3 regions of the Bacillus methanolicus genome follow, and region 3 is predicted to be linked to each of the others. Evidence: riboswitches for the same ligand, from Rfam matches in the RefSeq annotation. Region 3 holds a riboswitch; each other region holds the start of a gene.
The links. A riboswitch is a leader RNA that binds a small molecule or an ion and turns the genes downstream of it on or off. The one in region 3 is predicted to bind S-adenosylmethionine.
Positions count from the first base shown of each region.

Region 1: another riboswitch for S-adenosylmethionine. It lies ahead of C0966_RS11865 (O-acetylhomoserine aminocarboxypropyltransferase/cysteine synthase family protein); the one in region 3 lies ahead of C0966_RS06395 (methionine ABC transporter ATP-binding protein).
Region 2: another riboswitch for S-adenosylmethionine. It lies ahead of C0966_RS00395 (trans-sulfuration enzyme family protein); the one in region 3 lies ahead of C0966_RS06395 (methionine ABC transporter ATP-binding protein).

Region 1 is NZ_PNFF01000002.1:18,329-25,503, reverse strand. It holds gene C0966_RS11890 (acyl-CoA dehydrogenase family protein) at 1-861, shown strand, start outside; gene C0966_RS11885 (arsenate reductase family protein) at 1,025-1,384, shown strand; gene gcvH (glycine cleavage system protein GcvH) at 1,482-1,865, shown strand; gene C0966_RS11875 (toprim domain-containing protein) at 2,057-2,422, shown strand; gene C0966_RS11870 (thioredoxin family protein) at 2,424-2,735, shown strand; SAM riboswitch class I at 3,012-3,112, shown strand; gene C0966_RS11865 (O-acetylhomoserine aminocarboxypropyltransferase/cysteine synthase family protein) at 3,201-4,517, shown strand; SAM riboswitch class I at 4,663-4,776, shown strand; gene C0966_RS11860 (methionine ABC transporter ATP-binding protein) at 4,974-5,999, shown strand; gene C0966_RS11855 (methionine ABC transporter permease) at 5,992-6,660, shown strand; gene C0966_RS11850 (MetQ/NlpA family ABC transporter substrate-binding protein) at 6,674-7,175, shown strand, end outside.
Region 2 is NZ_PNFF01000001.1:95,131-102,305, reverse strand. It holds gene C0966_RS00405 (aliphatic sulfonate ABC transporter substrate-binding protein) at 1-754, opposite strand, end outside; gene C0966_RS00400 (PLP-dependent aspartate aminotransferase family protein) at 786-2,585, opposite strand; SAM riboswitch class I at 2,718-2,828, opposite strand; gene C0966_RS00395 (trans-sulfuration enzyme family protein) at 2,928-4,070, opposite strand; SAM riboswitch class I at 4,240-4,345, opposite strand; gene C0966_RS00390 (hypothetical protein) at 4,466-4,600, opposite strand; gene C0966_RS00385 (DEAD/DEAH box helicase) at 4,927-6,087, opposite strand; gene thiE (thiamine phosphate synthase) at 6,207-6,878, opposite strand; gene thiD (bifunctional hydroxymethylpyrimidine kinase/phosphomethylpyrimidine kinase) at 6,883-7,175, opposite strand, start outside.
Region 3 is NZ_PNFF01000001.1:1,277,977-1,285,151, forward strand. It holds gene fdhD (formate dehydrogenase accessory sulfurtransferase FdhD) at 195-1,001, shown strand; gene C0966_RS06385 (MetQ/NlpA family ABC transporter substrate-binding protein) at 1,089-1,928, opposite strand; gene C0966_RS06390 (methionine ABC transporter permease) at 1,954-2,619, opposite strand; gene C0966_RS06395 (methionine ABC transporter ATP-binding protein) at 2,609-3,622, opposite strand; SAM riboswitch class I at 3,696-3,802, opposite strand; gene C0966_RS06400 (nitroreductase family protein) at 4,001-4,612, opposite strand; gene modA (molybdate ABC transporter substrate-binding protein) at 4,993-5,799, opposite strand; gene C0966_RS06410 (hypothetical protein) at 5,945-6,133, shown strand; gene C0966_RS06415 (NUDIX hydrolase) at 6,204-6,824, opposite strand; gene C0966_RS06420 (YceI family protein) at 7,073-7,175, shown strand, end outside.

The sequences.
Region 1 (7,175 bases), on a different contig from region 3:
GGCACGATGGCTTCCAAGCTGTATGCTGCTGAAAGCTCCGTTTACCGCACAGTTGGTTTGTTTGAGGAGCGCATGAACAAATTAACGGATCAACAAATAAAAGAAGGTTTAGAAGCAGCAAAGTCGATTGCTGAATATGCGATCGAGTGCTCTCTAAATAAATTTTTTGCAACAGAAGTCCTTGATTATATTGCTGACGAAGGAGTTCAAATCCACGGCGGGTACGGTTTCATGGCGGAATATGAGATTGAAAGAATTTACCGTGATTCCCGGATCAACCGCATTTTTGAAGGAACTAACGAAATCAATCGTCTTCTTGTTCCAGGAACATTTCTTCGCAAAGCAATGAAAGGCGAACTTCCGCTTCTTCAGAAGGCACAATCCATTCAGGAAGAATTAATAATGCTAATGCCGGAAGAACCAGGAAATGAGCCGCTTGCACAAGAAAAATACTTAGTGAAAAATGCGAAAAAAATCGGCTTGCTTGCTGCAGGCCTTGCAGTACAAAAATATGGCAAAGCCCTTGAAAAAGAACAGGAGATCCTTGTTAATATTGCTGATATTGTATCAAATGTGTACGCAATGGAATCAGCTGTATTGCGTACAGAAAAAGCGATTGATAAATTCGGCTTAGAAAAGAGCAAACAAAAGCTTCTTTATACGCAAATTTTTTGTCAGGAAGCGTTCAATGAAATTGAACAACATGCGAAAGAAACGATTGTTGCAGCTGAACAGGGTGATACGCTCCGCATGCTCCTTTCTGCACTGCGTAAATTCACCCGACATACACCAATTAATGTAATTGCCAAAAAACGTGAAGCTGCAGACAAATTAATTGAAGCAGAACGTTATATCGTGTAATACAAGTGGCTCCCTTCTCTTCACGAGGGAGCTTTTTCTTTGTAAATTTTACTGCAGGAAAAATTAGAAGAATGTCACTCAATGTTAGGAAATTTACAACTATTATGGTACTATGACATTGACCGATTAATTTTTGGATAAGATAACATTGGGTGGTGGATGAATGGCATTAGCTTTTTATTGGTATCCAAAATGCGGCACTTGCAGGAAGGCGAAAAAGTGGCTTGAAGCCCATAATATAGCCTTTAAAGAAATACATATTGCAGAAACTCCTCCTTCACGTGCGGAATTAGAAGAAATGATCGAAAAAAGCGGACTTGAGTTGAAAAAGTTTTTTAATACAAGCGGTCAAAAATATCGTGAATTAGGCTTAAAGGACAAAATAAAAACGGCCTCACGAGACGAACTGCTTGATTTGTTAGCTTCAGACGGCATGTTAATCAAACGTCCCATTGTAACCGACGGCAATAAAGTAACAGTTGGTTTTAAAGAAGAAGAATTTGAAAAAATGTGGTTATCATAAGAAAATATTGAAGATATTAGTTTTTATTGGCAAACATAGGTGAATAATTGTTATTATTCGATTATGGAATATGAATTAATTTTGGAGGGATTATCATATGAATACACCAAAAGAGTTGCGTTATTCTGAAGAGCACGAGTGGGTAAAAGTAGAAGGGGACAAGGTGCGCGTAGGAATCACTGACTTTGCACAGTCAGAACTCGGCGACATTGTTTTCGTTGAACTTCCTGAAGTAGGAGACAAAGTGACTGCCGATGAGCCATTTGGTAGCGTCGAATCTGTAAAAACTGTTTCCGAATTATATGCGCCGATTAGCGGCACGGTTGTAGAAGTAAATGAAGAATTGAATGACAACCCTGAATTTGTAAATGAATCTCCGTATGAAAAAGCATGGATGATTGTAATCGAACCATCTGATATAAGTGAAGTCGACAACTTAATGACAGCTGAACAATATGAAGAAATGATAAAAGAAGATTAATTTTGAAAGCGCCTTGAAGTTTCAAGGCGTTTTTTTCATGATTTTTACAAACGTATTTCCAAGGCTTGTCTTTTGCAATCATTCTAAAAATAAGTAACAATAGAGTTATCTGCAATGGAGGAGATTACACAAAAAGAACGAAAACTGAATATGGTGATGTAAGAATATTACTCTATTCACAGGTGATAAAGATGATCGAAGAAAAAATTGAGAAAGTCTTAATTGTTGAAGGAAAATCTGATAAAAGAAAAGTCAAAAGCATTGTAAAGGAGCCTGTTGAAATTTTTTGCACAAATGGAACAATCAGTATGACAAAGCTTGATGAATGGATTGATCTCCTTTTTGAAAAGGATGTTTATATACTTGTTGATTCAGATGAAGCAGGTGAAAAGCTGCGCAAGCTATTAAAAAGGGAATTTCCTAACGCTGAACATTTATACATTGACAGGATGTACAGGGAAGTAGCGACTGCGCCGGAACATCATTTAGCAACCGTACTATTAGGAGCGAACATTGATGTTCACACCCATTATTTAAAAAAGGATGATTATTTTTAAGATGAAGGAATGGACACAGCAAGATATAAAAAATTCAGTGAAAGATAAAAAAACAGCAGCGATCTATTTTTATACTCCTTTATGCGGAACATGCCAGGTTGGAGGAAAGATGCTTGAAGTTGTTTCAGAATTACTGCCGTTGATTCCCTTCGGTAAAGCGGATTTAAATTATATGCCCGATCTTGCAAAAGAGCTTTCAATTGAAAGTGTGCCGTGTTTACTTTTGGTAAAAGATGGGGAATTGATGGAAAAAATCTATGCTCTTCGTTCTGTTCCTTATTTATTGGATAAAATTAAAACGACATTAAGTTAATGAAGAATCAGGTGTTTTAATCCTGGTTCATTTTTTTTTTTAGACTAAATAAAACTAGAATAATCGTGAAGTTGTATGATTTGACATATTTCTCGGGAAATGATCGGTATTGTTATTTTTAATGTCGAACGTGTGATAGAGGTATTAACAAATAACAAGGAATATATTAATGCTGAAATTAATTTCTTACTAAAAGGATAATATTAGTTGACTATGAGAATAAAAGATGATAATATCATTTTAAATATTCTAACTAGTTTGACGGAAAAAATTATAATCTTATCTAGAGCGGCGGAGGGACTGGCCCAATGAAGCCCGGCAACCGGTTTTATACACGGTGCTAATTCCAGCAGAGCAGCCGCTCTGAAAGATAAGAAGAGATGATCAAGACCCCTCTTCTTATGGAAGAGGGTTTTTTTATCTATATTTTGAAAAAATTTTCATTAATTTTAAGGAGAGTTGATGATGACAGAAAAACAAAAGAATTATCGCCTTGAAACATTAGGAGTTCACGGGGGGTTATCTCCTGATCCGGTAACAGGGGCAAGAGCTGTGCCAATCTATCAAAATAACGCTTATCAATTTAAGAATACGGAACATGCTGCAAATCTATTTGCATTAAAAGAGCCTGGCTATATTTATACACGGATTCACAATCCAACTGTCACAGTATTCGAAGAGAGGGTTGCATTGCTTGAAGGCGGTGTTGGCGCGTTGGCACTTGCCAGCGGACAGACTGCCATCACTCTCGCTATCTTAAATATTGCTGAAGCAGGAGACGAAATTGTAGCAGCTTCCAATCTATATGGAGGAACGTACAACCTATTTACTGTTACGCTTCCGAAATATGGCATCAATGTTAAGTTGGTTGATTCTACCGATCCGGAAAATTTCCGCAAGGCTATTACGGAAAAAACAAAGGCTGTTTTTGCTGAAACAATCGGGAACCCTTCTTTAAGAGTGCTGGACATTGAAAAAGTTGCAAATATTGCCCATGAAGCGGGAATTCCGTTGATAATTGATAATACATTTGCCACCCCATACCTTTGCCGTCCAATCGAGCATGGAGCCGATATTGTCATCCATTCTGCAACAAAATGGATTGTAGGAAATGGAACAACATTAGGCGGAATTATTGTCGATGGCGGAAAATTCAATTGGAATTCACCAAAATTCCCTGGTTTCACTGAACCGGATCCAAGCTATCATAATATTGTTTACAGTGAGGCGCTTGGTCCTCTCGCTTATATTGTAAAAGCCCGTGTTCAGCTTCTTAGAGATTTGGGCCCGGCATTAAGCCCGCAAAATGCTTTCCAATTCACTTTGGGTCTGGAGACGCTCCATGTGCGGATGAAAGAACACGTTGCAAACGCACAAAAAATCGTCAGCTATTTGGAAAACCATCCGGCTGTAAAATGGATTTTGTATCCAGGACATGAAAGCCATCCTGATAAAGCTCTTGCAGAAAAGTATTTGCCAAAAGGAGCTGGCTCAATCGTTGTTTTCGGAATCGAAGGAGGACGGGAGGCCGGCGCCAAACTGATCAATTCTCTAACACTTTGGGCGCATGTTGCCAATGTCGGAGATGCAAAAAGTTTAATCATCCATCCGGCAAGCACTACTCATCAGCAGTTAGATGCTGAAGGATTAAAAGCTGCCGGGGTTCCTGAGGATCTCATTCGTCTTTCAGTCGGCATCGAGCATGTGGATGACTTAATTGAAGACCTTGAGCAGGCAATTGAAGCGGCTACAGGTATTACATCACTCTCCGCAAAAGCTTAGAAATTCAAAAAATGACTTATAATCAACAAATAATAATGCAAAAATATGTCATTGACACCTTTTTATATCCGTGATAGGATAACGTTTGTAATTAATTGTTGCTTAAATCTATTAAATTATTAATTGAATAGAGAATGATGTTTCGCTCTTATCAAGAGAGGTGGAGGGATGTGCCCTATGAAACCCGGCAACCGTCACTGCCATTTATGCAGTGAAATGGTGCCAATTCACACAAAGCATAAGCTTTGAAAGATGAGAGAAAGGATAGATAATGATAAAGCCTTTCTGCTCATGTGCAGAAAGGCTTTTTATATAATCCGAACAGGGCGAGCAGCGGAAATGCCGAATGAATTTCCGTCTCCTGTTGAAATATAAGTTGAAACACCAATAAGCAGCCTGAGATTACAAAATGATAACGATCTATGTGTTAACTCGGATATAAAGAAGGTGAATCATTTGATTACAATAAAAAACGTGAAAAAGATTTATCCTTCCAAACACGGCCAAGTGAAAGCGGTTGATAATGTCAACCTAGAGATAAAAGAAGGAGAGATCTTTGGAGTCATTGGCTATAGCGGCGCCGGTAAAAGTACATTAATCCGGATGCTGAACGGTCTTGAAATTCCGACAGAAGGTTCCATCACAGTAGCGGGCAGGGAAGTTTCAAAAATCAGAGGGAGTGAGCTGCGAAAAGCCCGCCACGAAATCGGCATGATTTTCCAACACTTCAACTTGCTTTGGTCTCGCACCGTTCGCGAAAATATCGCATTTCCCCTTGAAATTGCAGGAGTCAATCGAACAGAACGGCTTAAACGCGTGGATGAGTTAATAAAGCTTGTCGGGCTTGAAGGAAGAGAAGATGCATACCCTTCTCAGCTCAGCGGCGGACAAAAGCAAAGAGTTGGTATTGCCAGGGCACTTGCCAACAATCCAAAAGTCCTTTTGTGTGATGAAGCAACATCTGCATTGGATCCGCAAACAACCGATTCCATTCTTGAATTGCTTGTGGATATAAATAAGCGGTTAGGTTTAACCATCGTCCTGATTACGCATGAAATGCATGTCATCAGAAAAATATGCCATCGCGTTGCGGTCATGGAAGGCGGCAAAGTCGTTGAACTCGGATCTGTCCTGGAAGTATTTAAGAACCCTCAGCAGCCGATTACAAAGAGGTTTGTTCAACAGGTTACAGAACCTGAGGAAACAAAAGAAACCGTTCAGCACTTGCTTGATAGCTATCCGCATGGACAAGTAGTCAAGCTGACGTTTGTCGGGGATGCTGCTCAACAGCCGCTTATGACAAACCTTATACGTAATTACCAGGTTACGGCGAATATTTTGCAGGGCAAAATTTCGCAAACCCAAAACGGGTCTTATGGCACTTTATTTATTCACATAGATGGTGAAGATGAAGAGATAACAAAAGCGGTTGATTATATCCGCTCACTGCAAGTTGGAGTGGAGGTGATCAATCATGCTTGAAACATTGCTGCCAAACGTTAACTGGGAGAAAATGTGGGAAGCAACATTCGAAACGCTCTACATGACAGCTATTTCCGTTTTGGCAACTTTCATATTGGGAGTCATTCTCGGATTATTGCTTTTCCTTACTTCAAAAGGGAATTTATGGGAAAACAAAGCTATTAATACGGTCACCAGTGCATTTGTCAATATTTTTCGCTCTATTCCGTTTATCATTTTGATTGTTTTGTTGATTCCATTTACAAAATTGATTGTCGGAACGATGATTGGGGAAAATGCGGCACTGCCGGCGCTAATTATTGGGGCAGCTCCGTTTTATGCACGAATGGTGGAAATTGGCCTTCGGGAAATTGACAAAGGCGTGATCGAAGCGGCGAAATCGATGGGAGCGAAAACAAGTACTATCATATGGAAAGTTCTGCTTCCTGAATCGATGCCTGCTCTCGTATCCGGGATAACGGTTACGGCCATTGCGTTAGTCAGCTACACAGCAATGGCAGGCGTAATCGGTGCCGGCGGACTTGGAAACCTTGCTTATCTGGAAGGATTCCAGCGCAATCGATTTGATGTAACCTTTATGGCAACAGTTATCATTTTAATTATCGTATTTATTATCCAATTTATTGGAGATTATTTTACGTCAAAAATAGACAAACGTTAAAGGAGAGATGAACATGAAGAAATGGTTAAGTTTCATTTTAGCTCTTGCAGTTGCGCTGGTATTAGCTGCTTGCGGAAACTCTGACAAGGCTTCAACAGGTGGAGAAGGCGGAAAAGAAGGCAAAGAAGAAGGCAAAAAAGAATTAGTTGTAGGAGCATCTAACGTGCCGCACGCTGAAATTTTAGAAAAAGCTAAACCGTTGCTGGCTGAAAAAGGAATCGATCTAAAAATTGAAACATTCCAAGACTATGTTTTACCAAACAAGGCACTGGATGATAAAGAACTTGATGCAAACTATTTCCAGCACATTCCTTATTTAGAAGCACAAAAGAAAGAACATGGCTATGATTTTGTAAATGCCGGCGGAATTCATATCGAACCAATCGGAGTTTATTCTAAGAAATATAAAAGCCTTGATGAGCTTCCTGAAGGAGCGCACATCATCATAAGCAACTCTGTCGCTGACCATGGCCGTATTTTATCAATGCTTGAAAAAGAAGGTCTTATTACTTTAA
Region 2 (7,175 bases), 1.2 Mb from region 3:
TTTTATCAGGGTTTTCCAATGCCCACTTTCTGGCTTTCTCATAAACTTCAATGACTTTCTTGACGTAGTCAGGGTATTTTTTGGCAAATTCGCTGCGAACATTTAATGTTCCGTATGTGTTAAAATCTGCGTTTCTATAAAAAAGCTTTGTATCAGCTTCAAGTTCCATTCTTGCCATATGAGGGTCAAGCCCTGCCCAAGCATCCACCTGTTTTGTCGTCAATGCACTTGCGCCGTCACTGTGCTGGAGATTTACGATTTGTACATCTGAAGCAGAAAGTCCCGCTTCATCCAATGCTCTTAAAAGAAAAATGTATGGGTCTGTACCAACGGTTGCAGCTACTTTTTTTCCCTTCAAATCACTAACTGACTGAATTGAAGAATCCTTATTCGTTACAAGCGCCGTCCATTCAGGCTTGGAAAAAATATAAACCGATTCAATTGGTGCTCCTTTTGCTTTTGCCATTAAGGCTGCTGCTCCTGCTGTTGAACCGAAATCCACGCTTTTGCTGTTTAAAAACTCAAGCGCCTTGTTGCTGCCTTGGCTAAGAACATATTCCACTTTAATACCTTCTTTTTCAAAGACTTCTTCAGCCCAGCCAAACTCTTTCAAAATAAGGCTCGTCGGGGAATAGTAAGCATAATCAAGCACAATTTTTTCAGGTTTTTCTCCTTTTGCACCCGTGCTGTTCGAGCAGCCGGCAACTCCGAACAATAGCAGCAATCCTGCCAATATTCCAAACCATTTCTTCATCTCATTAGTCTCCTCTCTTCTCTCCTAATCTTTAAATCTCGCATGCATAAGTGACAATTGTTCCTCGGAGGCGCTGCGCTTCTTTATACGTACAGCGATTATGAACAACCTCGAGTCCTGCTTCTTTTGCAATTTCCACTGCTTTTGGTGAAATAACGCCTTCCTGAAGCCAGAAAACTTTTGGCTGAACTTCTGCCGCTTCTTTTGCAATCTCAATTGCTGCCTCTGGGCTGCGGAAGATTTGCACAATGTCAATCTTAAATGGAACTGATTTTAAATCAGGATATGCTTGTTCTCCAAGTACTTCTGTTTCTCTCGGATTGACCGGAACAATTTTATATCCAAGCCGCTTCATTTTCCGTGCCAATCGATTGCTCGGACGCCCCGGGTTGCTGCTTAAACCGACAATTGCCAGCGTTTTTGGCCGCTGTATTTCTTTCCCATCAACAACTTCCCGGACAAATGGCGATTGGAGCGCCCAGCGGATAACCCCCTCGTCATTTACTGCCGTATCTCCTTTTTCAGCACCCTTTGAAGAAATTCCGGTCGCCTGATAAAAAGCCTGGTCTAAATCATTTATCAGATCACGAACCGATTCAAGCCCAACAGACAAACGGATCAATTCTTCACTGACACCTGTTTTCTTAAGATCTTCTGCACTCAACTGCTGATGTGTCGTTGAAGCCGGATGTATAATGAGTGACTTCGCGTCCCCGACATTAGCAACATGGGACCATAAAGCTATATGGTCGATTACTTTTTTACCCGCTTCCCGGCCGCCTTTAATTCCGAAATTCACAATTGAACCAAAGCCGTTTCTCAAGTATTTTTTCGCAAGTTCGTGAGCAGGGTGGTCTTCCAGGCCAGGGTATGATACCCACTCTACTGCCGGATGAGATTTCAAAAATTGAGCAACCTTTAACGCATTTTCAGTATGTTTTTCCATCCGAAGATGAAGCGTTTCAAGCCCTTGCAGCAACAGGAATGCATTTTGCGGGCTTAAGCAAGAACCAAAGTCCCTTAACAGCTGAACTCTCAGCTTTGTACTAAAGGCTAACGTTCCAAAATCATTTGCATATCTGATGCCGTTGTAGCTTGGATCAGGTTCTGTGAATCCAGGGAATTTTCCGTTATTCCAGTTGAAGCGCCCCCCATCAATAACAAGGCCGCCAATCGCTGTACCGTGTCCGCCAATCCATTTAGTTGCCGAGTGAACGACAATATCAGCTCCCCATTGAATCGGTTTGCAAATGTATGGGGTGGCAAACGTATTATCTATTATCAATGGAATTCCATTTTCATGCGCAATCTCTGCCACCGCTTCAATATCTAAAACATGAAGGCTCGGATTTCCGATAATCTCTCCATATAGAGCTTTCGTTTTTGGTGTAATCGCTTTGCGGAAATTTTCCGGATCTTTTGGATCGACAAAATGAACATTAATTCCGTATTTCGGAAGTGTAACGGCGAATAAATTATATGTACCACCGTAAAGATTGGATGCTGCAACAATTTCATCACCTGCCTGAGCAATATTCATAATGGATAAAGCAATTGCTGCCATTCCTGATGAAGTGGCAACTGCTGCTACTCCGTCTTCAAGCAGGGCAATTCTCTTTTCGAGGACATCGACTGTTGGATTTCCTATTCTTGAATAAATGTTTCCAGGTTCATCGAGCGAAAATAAGCTCTGGGCATGTTCGGTGTTATGAAATACATATGAGGTTGTTTGGTAAATCGGAACAGCCCGAGAACCGGTTGTTGGATCCGGTGATTGCCCTCCATGTAAAAGAATCGTCTCTACATCGTACGTATCATATTGTTTTGCCATTGTTTTTTCCTCCTAAATATAATTATTTTTATTGGTTTAGTAGGTTTAATACTTACATTTATTTGTGTTTTTTTACTATTCCGAAATCTATTTACGAAAAAACCCCCTCTTCATAAGAAGAGGGGGTTCCTCCTCTTATCTTTCAGACAATGAATTGTCTGCAGGAATTGGCACCTTTTCAAGCATTGCTTGAAGGTTGCCGGACTTCATCGGGCCTGATCCCTCCGTCACTCTTGATAAGAGATTGCTGATATTCTAATTTTAATCAATTAAAATATTAATTCGTTAACTTTATAAAGGATTATAATTTAGTTTATGAATCAAGTCAAACATAATTTTTCATTAAACAGAATTTTCAATCGCTTTTTCGAACACTTGAATGATGTCTTCCGGATGTTCAATTCCGACTGATATACGGACAACTTCTTTCGTGATTCCTAATGCTTCTCTTGCTTTAGGAGGCAGAGCACGGTGGGAAGTTGACATCGGATGTGAAACAGTCGTTTCCACTCCGGCAAGCGTCGGAATAATTTTCACCCAAGAAAGTGCACGGAAAAACTTATTTACATCCACTATTTTCGATAGCTCGATTGTGACGATCGCCCCAAAGCCTTCTTCTGAATGGTCAAAAGGATAGTATACTTTAGCCACATTTTCATTTGTCTTTAGAGCTTCGGCCAGCTTCCTGGCATTCTGAGACTGGCTTTTCATTCTTAAAGCGAGAGTTTTCAATCCACGGCATGTAAGCCACGCTTCAAACGGACTGACATTCGCACCGAGATTCACCACTTTTTTCCGTGCTTTGGCAACCATCTCTTCTTTGCCGACAACCACACCGGCCGTAATATCACTGTGTCCGCCAATATATTTTGTCGCACTATGAATAACTAAATCTGCCCCTAGTTTATAAGGATTGCAATGGTAAGGAGATGCAAATGTGTTATCAACAATTGTGACAAGATTGTACTTTTTGGCAAGATCCACAACAGCTTCAAGATTTTCAACTCTCAACAGCGGATTCGTAATTGACTCTGTGTAAAGGAGCTTTGTATTAGACTGAATCGCCTGTTCAACCTGTTGAAGGTCTGAAAATGGTACAAAAGTGGTCTCAATTCCAAGTTGGTTCAATTCATTTTTTAATAAATGAAAGCTTCCTCCATACAGGTCATCTGCAGCAACAATGTGATCACCGCTCTTAACTGCTGACAGCACCCCGGCAAGAATCGCTGAAATCCCGGAAGATGTCGCAACACCTGCTGGAGCCCCCTCGATAGCTGCCACTGCTTCACCGAGTTCATCAGTATTCGGATTGCCCGTACGGGTATATAAGTAGTTGCCTTCTCCCTTGTAATATCGTTCAAGATCATTAAGATCGTCAAACGTAAACGCGGAAGTTTGATAAATCGGGGTAACTTTACTTTTGATCGGGAGTTTTTGTTTTTTTACACTGTGCAATAAATTCGTTTCAAACCTCTCCGTCAACATTTCCACCTTCTTCAAAAAAATTGAAACTTTATCGAGGCTCATATTATGTAGAACAAATCAGATCCAAGCGCCCGTTACCTTCCACCTATATAGGTGAGGAACTACGGGTGATTAGAACATGATAATAAAAAACCTCTTCACAAAGAAGAGGCGTAAAGTTCATATCCTCCTCTTATCTTCCAGAACTTCTGTCTGCAGGATTTGGCACCTTTGCAATGAACCATGCAGGTTGCCGGGCTTCACAGGGCCTGTCCCTCCGCCTCTCCTGATAAGAGTATAATTTCTAAAATTCATAATATTAGCTGGAGTATAACAAAAAACGAGTTGATTCGTCAACTGGGTTTTTAAGATTAAAAGAGGTCCGTTTGAACGAATCCTCTTTCGGTGCCCATCAGTTAATCCTCGGGATTGTTTTGATTTTTTTTGTTTTTTGGTGAAGTAAATTCGACCAACTCTTCACTCGGATTGTTTCCTTTTTTCGCATTGTTGTTTCTTTGTGCGTTTGCATTTGCCGGTTTTGTACGTCCCATTGCAGCTCGACTCCTTTACTAATTTTCAAAAGTAGTATTGGTTTTTCGTTTGTTTATTATTCCCGGCAAGCGTTTCCTAATTAAGTGATCTTTTTGCTTCCGTTCCTTGTCATAGCAATATTTTTGCTTCGCTGTAAAGCAGATTCCGTAAAATATATAAAAGCGATTTTTTCGATATTACAGCGATTCTTTCAATTTAATTGCGATTTTTCGGATATTATTGCGATTATTTTAATTTAACTGCGATAATTCGGGTATTATTGCGATTTTTTCTATTTTACAGCGATTCGTTCACTTCGCCATAAAAAAGCTAGGCGCCTTGCTGCCTAGCTTTTCATTTCTTTTTTCGCATGATCGTCGGTTATTGCTCCTTTATAAAAGACTTTTTTATGAACAGGTATTTTCAACTCTTTAGCGAATTTCTTTAATTCCCGCTCTTCCCTGTCTGTCACAAACGAAATGACAGTGCCGCTTTCGCCAAATCTACCGGTTCTCCCTGAACGGTGCACGTACTGGTTCAAGTCTTTCGGAAAGTCGAAATGAATCACATGTGTAATCCCTTTAATATCAAGGCCTCTCGCTGCCACAACCGTTGCCAGCAGTAAATTACTTTCTCCTGTCCGGAAATTTTTTAATGCTTTTTGGCGTTCGATTTTATTCATCTCACTGTGCAATTTCTCTGCTTGGAGTTCTTTGTAGTGAAGTTTTTCTGCAAGCACCTGTAAGTTGCCGATATCCTTAACAAAAACAAGTGCTTTTATCCCTTTTAGCCGTGCGGCTTTCTCCAGTAATTTGATCTTATCTCGCTGCTCCGAAACAAAATAAATATGTTCAACATTCGAGGAGCCGATTGTTTCATCCTTTTTCACGCGAATGACTTCAGGATCGTTTGCAAGATCCTTTGCCGCTTCTTCTGTTTTGGATGCAAGTGTTGCTGAAAAAAGTGCGATCTGCCGGTCACTTAACGTTGTTTTAATGATATTTTTAACGGTATCGGCATGTTCAGGAATAAGAAGCTGGTCGCCTTCATCAAGAACGACCATCTTTACTTCATGCATTTTCAGCTTTTTCTGTTTGATTAGTTCAAATGTACGCCCCGGTGTGCCAATCACAACATGAGGATTTTTCTTTAATTTTTCAAGCTGCCGCTTCAAGTTGGCTCCCCCAATAAAGGAAGCGCCTCTTATTCCGCTTCCTTCAGACCACTTTTGGAATTCACCTAAAATTTGCATTACAAGTTCCTGAGAGGGAGCCAAAATCACAGCTTGTACGCTTTTTTTATTCGGATCGATTTTATGAAGCAAAGGCAGCAAATAGCTAAGTGTTTTTCCCGTTCCAGTCGGGGATTCTGCTATCACATCTTTTCCTTGTAAAATAAGCGGAATCGCCTGCTTTTGGATTGATGTTGGATTTTCAAAGCCTGATTTATTCCATGCTTCTTGTATAAACGGTTGTAATGTTGCAATGATTGATTGTTTTTCTGACATGTAGGATCTCCTTATGAATATTTTATAAAGAGTATTATTCCACATCTTTTTCAATATCGAAAGGAAGAGTTTAAAAAAGAGTGCCTTATAAAAAGCACTCTTTCCTCGAACTTAAGAATTTATTTTTGCAATCCGGCTAAAGAAACTACTGCTTCTTTAATTTGCTTTGTGCTTTCCAGAGGAGAAGCGGCCATGCTGATGGCAGATATGACAGAGACGCCATCAGCACCGGCTGCGACAACTTGTGCGGCATTCTTGGCATTTATACCGCCAATCCCGACTGCCGGGATGTCGATTCGCTTCTCTCGAAGTAAACGGAGCATGGCGGTGCCCTGTACTTGTTTAGCATCTTTTTTTGTTTCTGTCGGGAAGATAGGGCCAATGCCGACATAATCAGCGCCCGCTTGAATTGCAGCCTGCACTTCTTCGAGATTGTGAGCGGAGACGCCGAGGATTTTATTGCCGATTTTTTGCCGGACAGAATCTGCGGATTCATCCTCCTGGCCAATATGGACCCCATCGGCATCCAATTCAATTGCCAGGCCGACATCGTCATTTACAATAAATGGCACACCGTGTTTTTTGCAAATGCTTTGAACTTTCTTGGCAAAATCTTTTTTCTGTTCTCCGGTCAAAGCTCCGTTTCCTTTTTCGCGGAACTGAAACAAAGTCGCCCCTCCCCGAAGGGCTTCCGTTACAACTTCAAGAGGATCTTTTAGACAATTGTTGCTCCCCATTATAAAATAAACTTTTAACAGCTCCCGCATATTCTCTTTTGAAATTCCAGCCATGATATCACCTTTTTTCAGATACTAGTTTTTGCCGGTAAGCCCAGTGATTTGTCGGCCCGTGTCCTAGTCCGATTCCCAGTTGATTTTCAATTGCGGCAGCGATAAAATCTTTTGCTGTTTGGACTGCATTTTGTACCGTATTTCCCTTAGCCAGTTCAGCAGCAATCGCTGCAGCAAACGTACAGCCGGTTCCATGTGTGTTCTTAGTTTCAATTTTTTTGCTTTTAAAATAGTAAAACTCCCGACCGTCATATAACACATCAACCGCTTCACTCGCGTTTTCGTGTCCGCCTTTAA
Region 3 (7,175 bases):
AAATGTATCAATTTTAAAGCGTCAACAAAATCACGATCAAGTATGAAAAATTATTGTAAATTTATGAATTTTTTAAAATCGTATCATTTTTTTAATGTTTACACAAGCATTTCGCAAAATTTTTACTATTGCGATTTTTTTATTCTATGCTAATATTTTGAGTAATTCGGTATGTGTGGGATGGTGAAATGAGTATGGAGCACCAAATCAGCTACAGAAACAATATTTTCAAGTTTGAAAATGGAATTTTTCGTGAGCAATTAGATGAAATAGTCACGGAATTTCCATTGACCATTATTTTAAATGATGAAGAATTTGCAACAATGGTTTGTACTCCGACACATTTGGATGAACTTGTCATTGGTTTTTTGGCTTCTGAAGGTGTCATTCGATCAGAAAATGATATTGTCCGGCTTCAGATTGATGACAGCAAAGGATTTGCTTACGTGGATTTAGATGTAAAAGTAACAACAAGCCAGCAATTCTACTCGAAACGATTTATCGGCTCATGCTGCGGGAAAAGCCGGCAGTTTTATTTTCACAATGATGCACGAACAGCCAGAACGTCAACTTCGAAAATGACGATTAAACCAGATCAGTGTATTGCGCTTATGAAAGCGCTTCAGAACAGTAGTACTGTATTTAAAAATACGGGCGGAGTTCATAATGCCGCTCTTTGTTCCGAATCTGAAATGCTCATTGCAAGAACGGATATCGGACGTCATAACGCATTGGACAAAATCTTTGGCTACTGCATACAAAACCGTGTTCCGGTTCAAGACAAAATTATTGCCTTTAGCGGAAGAATTTCCTCAGAGGTTTTACTGAAAGCAGCGAAAATCGGTGTTGGGATAATTTTGTCAAAATCTGCACCGACAGACCTTGCGATCAAACTTGCACACGATTTAAATATTACGGCTGTCGGTTTCATCCGCGGCAACAGTTTTAACGTGTATTCCCATCCGGAAAGGATTACCGGAAAATTAGAAAAGCTGACTTGACAATTATGTCCAGTCAGCTTTTTGCGTTTTGCTTTCAAAGATTCCTTTTTACGGAAATTTGAATTTTTGCGGAAACTCTTCCAAAGATTAACGGTTTTTCATCCACTCCGGTTTGCCGAAACCTTTAAATTGTTCATCGATTACTTTTTCAAATGCTTCTGATTCAACAGCTTCTTTTATATCTTTTACAAACTGAGCATCTTTGTCTTTTGTATTAATTACGACACGATTGCGATATTGGTCAGGCATGTTTTCCAGTTGAAGTGCGTCTAATAGATCCATTTTTGCTGCTAAGGCAAAGTTCCCTGGTACTGCTGAAAGATCAACACTGTCAACTGCACGCGGAAGCTGGGCAGCTTCAAGCGGCTTAAATGTCAAGTTCTTAACGTTTTCTTTCACATCTTTCTCAGAAACCGTTAACGGGTTGGCATTTGGGTCAAGTTTAATAAGTCCGGCATCTTGTAAGATTAAGAAAGCGCGTGCCGCATTCGTCGGATCATTTGGGATAGCAATGGAAGCACCGTCCGTCACTTCATCAAGTGAAGAGAACTTCTTTGAATAAATGCCCATAGGTGCTGTCGGTACGACAATGACTTCAGAAAGATCAAGATTATGCTCTTTTGCAAATGTTTCCATGTAGATCTTATGCTGGAAAAGGTTTGCATCAAGATCACCTTGCGAAAGTGCAAGGTTTGGCTGAATATAGTCGCTGAACTCAACGACCTTCACTTCATATCCTTTTTCTTCAAGAATTGGTTTAATGGCTTTATTCACCATATCACTGTATGGACCTGATGTTGCACCGAAAGTGATTTGTTTTGTTTCACTCCGCTTTGTGTCACCTGATGATTTTTCACTTCCAGCACCGCATGCTGCAAGAATGCCAATTGAAAGCAAAAGGAAGAATGATAGAAATAATTTTTTCATAGTTGACCCCCACTTATGTTATTATTTATCTTTTATCAACTAATCTTGCTATTCTGTCGCCTGCAAATTGGATCAGCTGGACTAAGCAGATTAGGATGATAACAGTCGTAATCATGACCGTATTGTCATATCGATAGTATCCAAAGCGGATGGCAAGGTCCCCGACACCGCCGCCGCCAACAATGCCCGCCATTGCGGAATATGCAATTAAACTGATAACCGTTATAGTAACACCCTGAATTATCCCCGGTTTTGCTTCAGGAATAAGGACATCCTTAATGATCATCCAAGGTGACGCCCCCGCCGCAACTGCAGCTTCAATCACTCCCTTGTCAATCTCGCGAAGCGATTGTTCGACGATTCTAGCAAAAAACGGAATCGCTGCTACTGATAACGATACAGATGCAGCTGTCGGACCGATCGTTGTTCCCGCTATCAGTTTTGCTAACGGCAATAGTGCAATTAACAAAATAATGAACGGGATTGAGCGAATCATATTAACAATGAAACCAACAATGTTTTTAAAGATCGTATTTTCAAGAAATAATCCTCTGTCCGTTACGAATAAGAGCACTCCAGTGGGCAGGCCGACAATAATCGCTGCCAAAATGGAGATCCCAACCATGTAAATTGTTTCAAAGAACGCTTTGTTTAATTCCGGAATTAATCCTACTAAACTATCAAGCTGCATTTCGAATCACCTCCAAATGCTGAGTTCGTTCTGTGATATAACTGATTGCCCGTTCAACTTCATCGGGGTCGCCAGTTAATTCCATAATAAATATCCCTAAAGGTGTATCCTTGATATACTCGATTTTTCCATGCAAAATATTTCCTTTTACATAGAATTTCTGCAAAGCGTCGGAAATAACAGCCTCTTCGGCAATCGCTCCTTGAAAAAATACTTTGACAATTTTTCCGCGCCGATCTTGTAAAAGATTTTCAGGAAGATCGAATTGCAGAATGCTGTTGATAAAATCTTTTGTTAACTGTTCCTGCGGATTTGCAAATAAATCATAAACATTGCCTTCCTCAATGATTCTTCCATTTTGCATCACAGCCATCCTGTCGCATATGTCCTTCACAACTTCCATTTCATGTGTAATCAAGACAATAGTGATCCCTAACTCCCGGTTTATTTTTTTAAGCAATTCCAGAATTGACTTTGTTGTGCTCGGATCCAAAGCGGAAGTGGCTTCATCGCAAAGAAGAACGGAAGGATTATTTGCAAGTGCCCGGGCAATACCGACGCGCTGTTTTTGTCCTCCGCTTAATTGCGACGGATAGACATCACTTTTGTCAGACAGACCGACCATTTCGAGCAATTCTTTCACCCTTTTATCGATCTCGGCTTTTGATTTGTGTGCCGCTTTTAATGCAAAAGCAATATTTTCATAGACGGTTTTTGAGCTGACTAAATAAAAATGCTGAAAAATCATTCCTATTTTCAATCGGGCTTTCCTCAATTCTTTTTTCTTAAGAGAGGTCAACGACACACCGTCAATTATGATCTCACCGGATGTCGGTTTTTCTAAAAGATTCAGACAGCGCAGAAGCGAGCTTTTCCCTGCCCCGCTGTAACCGACAATTCCAAAGATTTCTCCTTTTTTTACAGTAAGTGAAACATGGTCAACACCGACAACTTTTCCTTTTTTTGTTTCATAGATTTTGACTAAATCCTTCACTTCGATCATATGTAACCCTCCTTTTGTAGAACGAATAAAAAAATACCTCTTTCATTCAGAAAGAGGTATCGCTTTTATGTACGACTTATCTTTCAGAATGAAATGTTCATTCTGCAGGATGTGGCACCTTTCCGTTAGGAGGTTGCCGGACGTCATAGGGCCTGGTCCCTCAGTCACTCTTGATAAGCAACTTATTCAATTTTATAAAAGAATCATAAAATTAAAAAATTCAGATGTCAACAGTTTTTTTCTTAATTAAGATGATAGAAAACGTTTACAATGTTGCTTTATCAACGCAACAATAAATATTGAAAATTTTTTCACTAAGCACCTATTACATATGTAATTGGAAAAAGAGAAAAAATGAATTAGGTGCTATGTATTCTTTTATTTCACCCATGTTATTAATTCTTCGATATTCAGGCGGTCAGACTGTCGACCCGGTTTTAATGCTTTTCCAATCGCAATGAGCATAACAGGGGTATATCGTTCATCTACGTTAAATTCTTTTATAAACTTTTCTTTATCAAACCCGACCATTGGACATGTATCCCAGCCCTTCCCTTTTGCTGCCAGCATAAGCTGCATGGCTGCCAATGATGCATTGCTGTGTGCCGCCGCCAGTGCATATGTTTTGTCTTGATACACTCGTTTGACTTGACTTGCTTTTCGATCCATTATCTCTTGGGTAATTCTTCCTGACTCTACTTGAGGACGATATACTGCCTCAATTTTTTTATCAGCTTGAAGGTCTCCAAGAACGGCAATAACGGCTGATGATTCAAAAGTATGTGATTGATTGTTTGCGATTGGCAATAATTTTTTTTGTATTTCTTTTCCATGAAAAACCATGAAATGCCAATGCTGAAGGTTCCATGCAGATGGTGCACGGCCAGCAAGTTCCAGAATTTCCATTAATTCATCACGCGAAATGCTTTGTTCCGGATCAAAATCTCTTACAGAACGTCTTTCCTCGATAATACCAAATATGTCGGTCACGATAATCCTCTCCTCTGATGTTTTTGTTGATAAATTTCATGTCAGCCCTGCCGTTTACAGTTCGGAATCATACATGATTTGCTTTTTAGATGCAAATTATTGGCACTGAACATACCTTTGTAGCTTTTGTTCACAATTTTGAAGATTTTCTGTATCGAATTTGTAAAATTATCATCAGAAAGAAAAGTCTTGTAAAGGTATAAAGTTCACTGTTTAAGAAGATTTTGAGAAAAGTTTGGTGATAAAATATACAGTAATCGACAGACAACAAGAACGATCCATTGTGGTTTATATTCCAATGGCACTTAGAAAATGAAAAAGGGCCGGCTAAAAGAACTAACAAGTCTTTTGGACGGCCACCTTCTCTTTTCCAAAATTCTCTATTTTTGATTCAAAGGGATGAAGCCATATTTCTCAAAAACATTCATTGCCTTATCGGTTTGTAAAAAATCATAAAACTTGATCGCTTCCTCTTTGTTTCCCGATTCTTTCATGACCCCAAGAGGATAAATAATCGGAGTATGCGATTTTTCTTCAACAACATCAACAATATCGATCTTGTTTGAAGCGAGTGCATCCGTTTTATAAACGATCCCTGCATCAACATTTCCGGTTTCCACATATGTCAATACTTGCCGTACATCTTTTGCATAAATGATTTTTTCTTGAATTTTTCCCCAAATTTTGTAATGCTCCAGGGATTCTTTCGCATATTTCCCTGCAGGAACGGTTTCGGGAATTCCGATTGCGATTTTCTTAATATCCTTATCTGCCAAACTGGTAAATCCATCAACTTTTTTCTGCGAATTTTTTGGCTGCACAAGCACTAGTTCATTGCCGACAATGTTTGTACGATATTTCTTGTCAATATGTCCGCTGTCCACTAATGCAGCAAATTTATCTTCAGCCGCCGATAAAAATAGATCAACGGGTGCGCCTTGAGAAATTTGCTGCTGCAATGCACCGGAAGCACCAAAATTAAAAAACAGTTTCACTTGTGGATATTCTTTTGCGTACAATTTTTGAATTTCTTCCAAAGCTTCTTTCATGCTTGCGGCAGCTGAAATGGTAAGCTCCGCATCTTTTTTGTCTTGATTAATAGTCTCCTTCTTAGGGCCACCGCACGCTCCTAACAGAAAAACTACTACCGACAGTACGAGAAAGAAAATTAAGTATTTTCTCATCATAACTCCTTACTTTTTATTCATTATTTTCAATTATAACAAATATCTGAATTATTTTTCTAGTTAGAATTTAACAAAAAATTACGTCGTAGGCATAAAACTAGCAAGACTAGTAAAAATAAATTAAAAAGGTAAAGGAGAGAATTCCATGCCTAGGAAACGCCCCGAATTTATGAATAGCCCTTATTTTGTCGATGAACCAGGAAACTGGCACTTAAAGCCGGGTGCACCTAAAGCCATGCAGCAAGAATTTTCTGCTTATATGCAGTCATTGGAAGATCCTTACGTTGCAGGAACGATAAATGGCATTCATATTGAATATCCTTACATGAAATAAATTTTTTGGACTGTCCATTAGGAAGACCTGACAATATGGTAGCCAGGTCTTTTGAACAATTAAAGGACAATTATTCATCTCTAATCACGTCTAAAAAATGCTTTAATACTTTGGCTGTCAATCCCCAGATTACTTTGCCGTCATACTGGTAAAACAATTCTTCCACTTGTTGCGTTTGCCAATTGTAATTCTCGCCTCCGGCTATAAGGTGAAAAGGAAAATTCTCTTCAGGCTTTACCTCAAGATGAACTTTATAACGATCGGGCTTAGTATTCAGAAGAAAAGAAATCGGAACGGTAAAAAATTCCGCTACCTCGGAAGGATTCGGCTTCATTGAGGCAGGGTCAAGAATGGTCCCGACAAATGGATAAATAATGGTTCCATATGGAGAAACCATAAAATCCAAAGGATAAACATTTTTTATATTATCTAAACGGATCCCCAGTTCTTCTGATGTTTCACGGATCGCTGTTTGCTGTTCATTTCTGTCAGTGCTTTCCATTTTCCCGCCAGGAAAACAAATCTCTCCAGGCTGTCTCCTCAAATCAAAAGCACGAACTTCAAACAGGACGTGAAGATCATCTTCTTTTTCAATTAATGGCAATAATACCGCAAACTTAGAATACCGATTTCCCCCTAAAATTCCCGGTGTTCGATTTTGCAATTTTTTTAGGACTAGCTCAAGATGCATATAATTTACCTCCACATCCTCATTCGATGGCATAATATCAAGACAAAATATTATATAACATAATAGTCTTACGTTTTCTTGTTTCACATAATAAAACTGATCGATAAAAACAGTAGACTTTTTAGATCTGTCAAAATATTTAAATTTGCGATTGACAATTTACACCAAAGCAAATATAATTATCTCGTATTAAAAAATCTTGAATTAAAGATATTTTAAATTATAACCTAAAAAAGGGGAAATGAACAATGGCAAAATCAAGATGGGCAATTGATACTGCTCACAGTAGTGTCGAATTTTCTGTAAGGCATATGATGATTGCAAAAGTTAAAGGGTCTTTCGATAATTTCT